3 regions of the Nonomuraea sp. NPDC050556 genome follow, and region 1 is predicted to be linked to each of the others. Evidence: riboswitches for the same ligand, from Rfam matches in the RefSeq annotation. Region 1 holds a riboswitch; each other region holds the start of a gene.
What was found. A riboswitch is a leader RNA that binds a small molecule or an ion and turns the genes downstream of it on or off. The one in region 1 is predicted to bind thiamine pyrophosphate.
Positions count from the first base shown of each region.

Region 2: another riboswitch for thiamine pyrophosphate. It lies ahead of tenA (thiaminase II); the one in region 1 lies ahead of ACIBG8_RS44625 (purine-cytosine permease family protein).
Region 3: another riboswitch for thiamine pyrophosphate. It lies ahead of thiO (glycine oxidase ThiO); the one in region 1 lies ahead of ACIBG8_RS44625 (purine-cytosine permease family protein).

Region 1 covers NZ_JBITGU010000005.1:482,135-484,325, reverse strand. The annotation lists gene ACIBG8_RS44630 (hypothetical protein) at 1-820, shown strand, start outside; TPP riboswitch at 852-965, shown strand; gene ACIBG8_RS44625 (purine-cytosine permease family protein) at 955-2,191, shown strand, end outside.
Region 2 covers NZ_JBITGU010000001.1:452,380-454,570, reverse strand. The annotation lists gene ACIBG8_RS02280 (dihydrofolate reductase family protein) at 1-307, opposite strand, end outside; gene ACIBG8_RS02275 (dihydrofolate reductase family protein) at 309-890, opposite strand; TPP riboswitch at 1,001-1,099, shown strand; gene tenA (thiaminase II) at 1,087-1,749, shown strand; gene ACIBG8_RS02265 (hypothetical protein) at 1,805-2,125, opposite strand; gene ACIBG8_RS02260 (winged helix DNA-binding domain-containing protein) at 2,092-2,191, opposite strand, start outside.
Region 3 covers NZ_JBITGU010000001.1:3,669,790-3,671,980, forward strand. The annotation lists gene ACIBG8_RS17370 (NAD(P)/FAD-dependent oxidoreductase) at 1-1,110, opposite strand, end outside; TPP riboswitch at 1,156-1,271, shown strand; gene thiO (glycine oxidase ThiO) at 1,261-2,191, shown strand, end outside.

The DNA.
Region 1 (2,191 bases):
CTCCCTGGCCCCCGACCCGGGGCCGGGACTGACCCCCAGCGCGTACGAGCTGATGCACGAGATCATGGAAATGGAAGCGGAGCCCCAGGCCATGCCCGCTCCCGCTCGGCGCACCAGCATCCTCCGGCGCTTCGCGCTGCCGGCCGTCGCGCTGGCCGCCGCCGCCGTGACCGCGGTGAGCTGGGCAGTGCTCACCCCGCAACCGGCGGCGGCCCTCGACATCACGGTGGAGAACGGCTACTACGTCATCACGGTCCAGGATCTGAACGCCTCCTCGGAGCAGATCCAGGCGGAGCTCAGGGCGCGCGGCATCAACGTCACCCTGACGCTGACGTCGGCCTCGCCGGGGCACGTGGGGGAGATCACGGCCTACCGCCCGGACAACTCGCTCCCGGAGGAGATCCAGACGATCGACGTACCGGAGTGCGAGGAGACGGGAGGCTGCCCGCTCGGCATCAGGGTCCCCGTCGACTTCAAGGGCCAGGCCACCGTGGACCTCGGCCGCGCCGCGAAGCCTGGCGAGAGGTACGACGTCGTCAGCAGCATTCACGACGACGGCGAGGTCATGCATTGCGTGAACTTCGTCAACAAGACCGTCGGCGAGGTCAAGCGGCTGTTCCAGGAGCGCGGTGTGACGGTCGACTCCGTCACCGAGTACGGCGAGGAGGAGCCTTCCGCGGTGCCGGACAACTGGTACGTCATCGACGGCGCCCCGGTGAGCGAGGGCCACGCGCAGCTCTCCGCGGCCCCGGAAATGATCGACCCGGGCGAGGACGAGGCACTCTGGGTACGCATGGGCTGCCAGGGCCCGCCTTCCTAGAAACCGACGTATGGCATTATCCTGGGCGAAACTTCAGAACCGCGGGAGCTTGGGGCAACCAGGCTGAGAGGGCAACTACCGCTGTTGCCGACCGCATGAACCTGTCCGGGTAATGCCGGCGTAGGGAGTGTGTGATGACGCATGTCGTCGATGACCCCCAGCACGCGGAAGTCCCTCTGACGCTGGGAGAAGCACCTCCCAAAGCGCTCGGCGTGCTCGACCAGGGAGCCCTCTGGGCCAACCTCGGAGTCAGCCTCCTCGGCTTCTCCAGCGCCCTCTGGCTGGTCAACCCCACCGGTGACGCCCCCCTGACCCTGACGGCGGCCCTCGTGGCTGCCGTCGTCGGGAGCCTGATCGGCACCGCGATGGTGGGGCTGTCCGCCATCCCCGGCACGCAGACCGGGCAGCCGTCCATGGTGCTGCTGCGCGGTCTGTTCGGCGCGAAGCTCTCCTACGTCCCCACGGTGATCAACATCATCCAGATGCTGGGCTGGGGCGCGTTCGAGCTGTGGGTGATCTCCAAGGGCGCGACGGCCATCTTCGGCACGGCCGTGCCGTACGGGGTGTGGGTGGTCGTCGCCGGGGTGCTCACCACGGCGCTGACCATCTGGCCGCTCGGGTCCATCAGGATCCTGCGGCGCTACGTCACGATCGGGGTGGTCGTGGCGATGGCGTGGTTCGCGTACTCGCTGCTCTCCCAGGTCGGCCCGCAGACCGGCGGCTCCTGGGACGGCTTCGCGCCGGCCGTCGACCTGGTGATCGCGCTGTCGGTCTCCTGGGTGCCCATGGCGGCCGACTTCGCCAGGCACTCCAGGTCGAGCAGGGCGGCGTTCACCGGCGTCGTGGGCGGCTACACGCTGGCCCAGGTCGCCTGCCTGGGGCTGGGCGTCTATGCGGTGGCCATCGCGGGGGCGGCCGCCGTCACGGCGGACAGCACGGCGGTGTTCGGCCCGTTCGTCGCCGCTCCGCTGGGGGCGCTGTTCTTCGGGATCCTGGTGATCAGGGAGACCGACCAGTCGTTCGCCAACAACTACTCCACGACGATGTCCCTGCAGAACCTGATGCCGCGCGTCGACCGGCGCATCTTCTCGCTCGTCATCGGCCTGCTGACCATCGGCGTGGCGCTGCTCGTCAACGTCAACTCCTACGCGGCGTTCCTGAGCGTGATCGGCGCGGTGTTCGTGCCGATGTTCGCCGTGCTGGTCGTCGACTACTTCCTGCTCGGCGGCTCGGCCCGGTGGAACACCGCGGAGAACGCGCCGTCGCGCTGGTCGATGCTGATCCCGTGGGCGCTCGGCTTCGTGGCCTACTGGCTGACCACGTCGGCCGTGACCATCGAGAAGTGGGATCGCATGTGGGCGGGAGTCCGCG
Region 2 (2,191 bases), on a different contig from region 1:
CCAGGTACGTCACGTTGGGCCACTGGGCGAACTCGGGCGCGGGCCGGTGGCGGCTGAGGATGAAGATGGCGATCCCGTCGTGGTGATCCCCGCCCCACCCTCCCGCCGGTTCGAAGGTCCCCCGCCCGGCGAGCACCGACCCCGTGGTCAACGACTCGTCGACGACCTCGCGGTCAGGACCCTCGGCGTTCGAGAACCACGAGTGCAGCCGCTCCCCACCGTCACCCAGCCCGTTCTCCAGACTCTCGTTCGGCCCGGCGACGAAGCCGTCGAGGGACATCGACATGTAAAGGACGGTCGCGGCCATGTCAGCGGCGCACCTTGTACAGCAGGTGCAGGACGCGGTCGCCCTGGACGACCGTGTGCGCGTCCTCCAGCAGCAGCTGCGCGTTGCCGACCGACCCGAAGTAGCGCTTGCCCGACCCGAAGACGACCGGCACGACGTCCATCGCCACCTCGTCCACCAGCCCGAGCTCCAGCGCCTGCCCGCCGACCTCCCCCGCCGCCACGGAGACCGTACCCCCCGCGGCGAGCTCCTTGGCCTTGGCGACCGCCTTCGTCACGTCGTCGACGAAGTGGTAGGACGCCTCGGGGTGCCACCCCTCGGGCTTGGGCCGGTGCGAGACGACGACCACGTGCCCGCCGACGGGCGGGTTGCCCTCCCAGCCGTTCGTCATGTCGAACAGCCGCCGCCCGATCACCATCGCCCCCACGCTCTCCCAGATCGGCCTGATGTAGGCGGCGGACGCCGCCGACACCTTGCCGAACCCTTCGGCGGTGAGCGGGGTGTCGCCGCTGAAGTACCAGTCGAACAGCGGTCCCGGCTGGTCGTTGTCGTCGGCGATGAAGCCGTCGACGGACACGACGTTGGCCATGATCACGGTGCTCATTGCGTCTCCCAGGTGTTCTCGAGTGCTTTCACAGACGCGTCGGACGGAGCTCGCGCGGATCGACATTCACTCGCAGAAATTTTTCTCCCCATCGGAAACGGCTACAGTGGTCCACTGACGCGGGGTGCCCGGTATGTCCAGGGCTGAGATCACACCCGTTGAACCTGATCTAGTTCGGACTAGCGAAGGGACTGTCGTGTTCTCCGACGACGTCTGGGCCCGTACGGCCAAGCTGCTGCGCGCCATCCACGAGCACCCGTTCAACGCCGCCCTCGGCGACGGCACCCTCGACAGGGAGCGGTTCGCCTTCTACATCGTCCAGGACGCCCGCTACCTGGAGGCGTTCGCCAAGGCGCTGGCCACGGCGGCGGTGCGGGCGCAGGATCCCGACGAGGCGGCGTTCTGGGCGCAGAGCGCGCACGCCGCCATCGCGGCTGAGCGCACGCTGCACGCCGGATACATCGAGCAGTACGGTCTGACCGAGGCGGATCTGTCCGGCGTGGTGACCTCGCCGAGTGCGCTGGCCTACTCCTCCTGGTTGCAGGCTGTGGCGCTCAGTGCGCCCTATCCGGTGCTGGTCGCTGCTGTGTTGCCGTGTTTCTGGGTCTATCAGGACGTCGGACAGGCGCTGGTGTCGCGCAGCACGCCTGAGCATCCCTATCGGGCGTGGATCGAGACCTATGCGGATCCGGAGTTCGAGGCGGCCGTCACCCAGGCGCGGGCCATCGCCGACCGGCTGGCCACCTCCGAGCACGCGGACGCCATGGCCGAGGCGTTCGTGAAGGCCACCGAGTTCGAGTGGCTCTTCTGGGACAGCGCCTGGCGGCTGGAGCAGTGGCCGACCGCCCAGTGGCTCTAAGAACCCCTGGCAGAAAGACCCTGACCCCGAGAAGAGGTCTCTCCTCGTGAGGGGTCTAACGTTTGGTGAGGCTCTCGACGAAGGCGAGGGCCTCGGCCATGAAGGCGCGCCACTCCTCCTCCTGCGGCGAGGTGAAGGCCACCCACTCCTTCATCCGCCGCTTGCCCATCTCGACCGGCTCCGCCGTACCGTCGGAAAGCAGGGCGCGCGCCCGCTCCAGGGGCACCTTCACGATCAGGCGATCCCTGGAGCAGAAGGCGTAGAGCTTGCCGTTCACCGTCAGCCCCTCGTTGGCCAGGATGCGCCCCATGCTCACCTCCGGCTTCACCAGGTGCTCCTCGGCTAGGTCGTCGAAGAGCCGCTGGGCGTCTGCCATGTGATGCTCCCTCCCTCGAACCCGGCGAAGGCCAGCAGTCGCGCGCCCTCCTCCGCCAGATCAGCC
Region 3 (2,191 bases), on a different contig from region 1:
GTCGAGGCGCTGTCCCGCCTCGACGATCCTGCGCCCCTGGACGAGGTCGCGCGGGCGGTCGACGGTGAGGACGGCGGCCAGCCGGTCGTCGTCGGTGAGCCAGCACACGGACCACTTGCCGTCGGGCCCGCCGCGGTTGATCATGCGGGCTCCCGCGTGGTGTCCCGCGTACTGGACCATGTGCCCGAACTGCTCCGACCAGAAGTACGGCACCGGGTCGTAGACGCCCTCCTCGCCGAGCAGGGTCGCTGCGGCGATCTCGGGGGCGCTGAGCGCGGTGTCCCAGTGCTCGACGCGCAGGCGGGTCCGGTAGCGGCGCGACCACCACGCGGCGCAGTCGCCGACGGCGAGCACGCCGGGCAGGGAGGTGCGCAGGTGCTCGTCGGTGACGACGCCGTTGTGCAGGTCGATGTCGGATCCGGCGAGCCATTCGACGGTGGGGCGGACGCCGATGCCGGTGACGACCACGTCCGCGTCGACGAACGAGCCGTCGAGCAGCTGCACGCCGCCCTCGTCGACGGAGCCGACCATGGTGTCCAGGCGCAGGTCGATGCCCTCGTAGAAGGCGGCGGTGCGGGAGCCGACCTCGGGGCCGATGGCGTGCGCCAGCGGGGCGGAGCCCGCCTCGATGACGGTCACGTGGCATCCGGCGCGCAGGGCGGCCGTGGCGACCTCCGCGCCGATCCAGCCCGCGCCGATGATCGCCACGCGGGCGCCGCGGACGAAGACGGCGCGCAGGGTGAGCGCGTCGTCGATGGTGCGCAGCACGTGCTGCATGCCGTCGCCCGGCAGCTTGATGGGTTCCGCGCCGGTCGCGATGACCAGGCCGTCGTAGGTGAACTCGCCCTCGGTGGTCTCCAGCACGCCCTCGCGCAGGCCCTTGGCCGAGACGCCAGGCCTGAAGTCGACCTCCAGCGCGTCCAGGTCGACGTCCACGTAGGACTGGTCGGTCTTGCCGAGCAGCACCGCCTTGGACAGCGGCGGGCGGTCGTAGGGCCGGTGGCGCTCCTCGCCCACCAGCGTGATCCTGCCGGGGAACCCGCGTCCCCTCAGCGCCTCGACACTCCGTACCCCTGCAAGCCCTGCGCCTACCACTACGACATGATTCACGCCCACGACCCTAAAGTGCGCTTTCCCGCAGCGGTAGGCTGGGGGCGTAAGACGCGCGGGAGTCCGGCCTGACCGGGCTGAGAGGAAGGCTGTCACGGGCCTTCGACCGCAAGACACCTGATCCGGATCATGCCGGCGAAGGGAGCGGAAATGGACCTGGTCGTGGGCGGTGGCGTCGTCGGGCTGTCGATCGCCTGGCGGCTCGCCCGTGCGGGCCGTACGGTCACCGTGGTCGACCCCGCACCGGCTTCTGGCGCCTCGCACGCCGCCGCGGGGATGCTGGCTCCGGTGAGCGAGGTCACATACACGGAGGAGCCTCTGCTCCGGCTGGGGCTCGCGTCGCTGCGCCGCTGGCCGTCCTTCGCGGCGGAACTGCTCGCGGAGTCGGGGGTCGAGCTCGACTACCGGGTCGACGGGACGCTCGACGTGGCGTTCGGGACCGATGATCTGGCGGCGCTGGACGAGCTGGCCGCCTTCATGGACAAGCTCGGCCTGCCGGTCGAGCGGCTCACCGGGCGCGAGTGCCGCCGCCTGGAGCCCATGCTGGCCCCGTCGGTGCGCGGCGGCCTCCTGGCGCCCCAGGACGCCTGGGTGGACCCCAGACGCGTCACCACAGCCCTCCTGGCCGCCCTGTCAAAGCTGCGGGTGCCCGTGATCCGGGCGCGCGCGACCGAGCTCCTGCGCGAGGGCGAGGCCGTCAAGGGGGTACGGCTGGCGCCGCGTGAGGCCGGGCCGTACCAGGAAGTCCTCGAAGCGGACCGGGTGATCCTCGCGGCGGGGGTGTGGAGCGGCGAGCTGGCGGGCGTCCCCGTGCGCCCGGTCAAGGGGCAGATCATGCGCCTCCACTCCCCCACCCCCCTGCTCACCCGCTGCGTCAGGGGCACCGTGCACGGCGCGTCCGTCTACCTCGTGCCGCGCGGCGACGGCGAGCTGGTCGTCGGCGCCACCCAGGAGGAGCTGGGCTTCGACACCAGGGTGACGGCCGGAGGCGTGTACGAGCTGCTCAGGGACGCCAGGGAACTGGTGCCCGGCGTCACCGAGCTGGAGCTCGCCGACGTGGTGGCCGGGCTGCGCCCGAGCA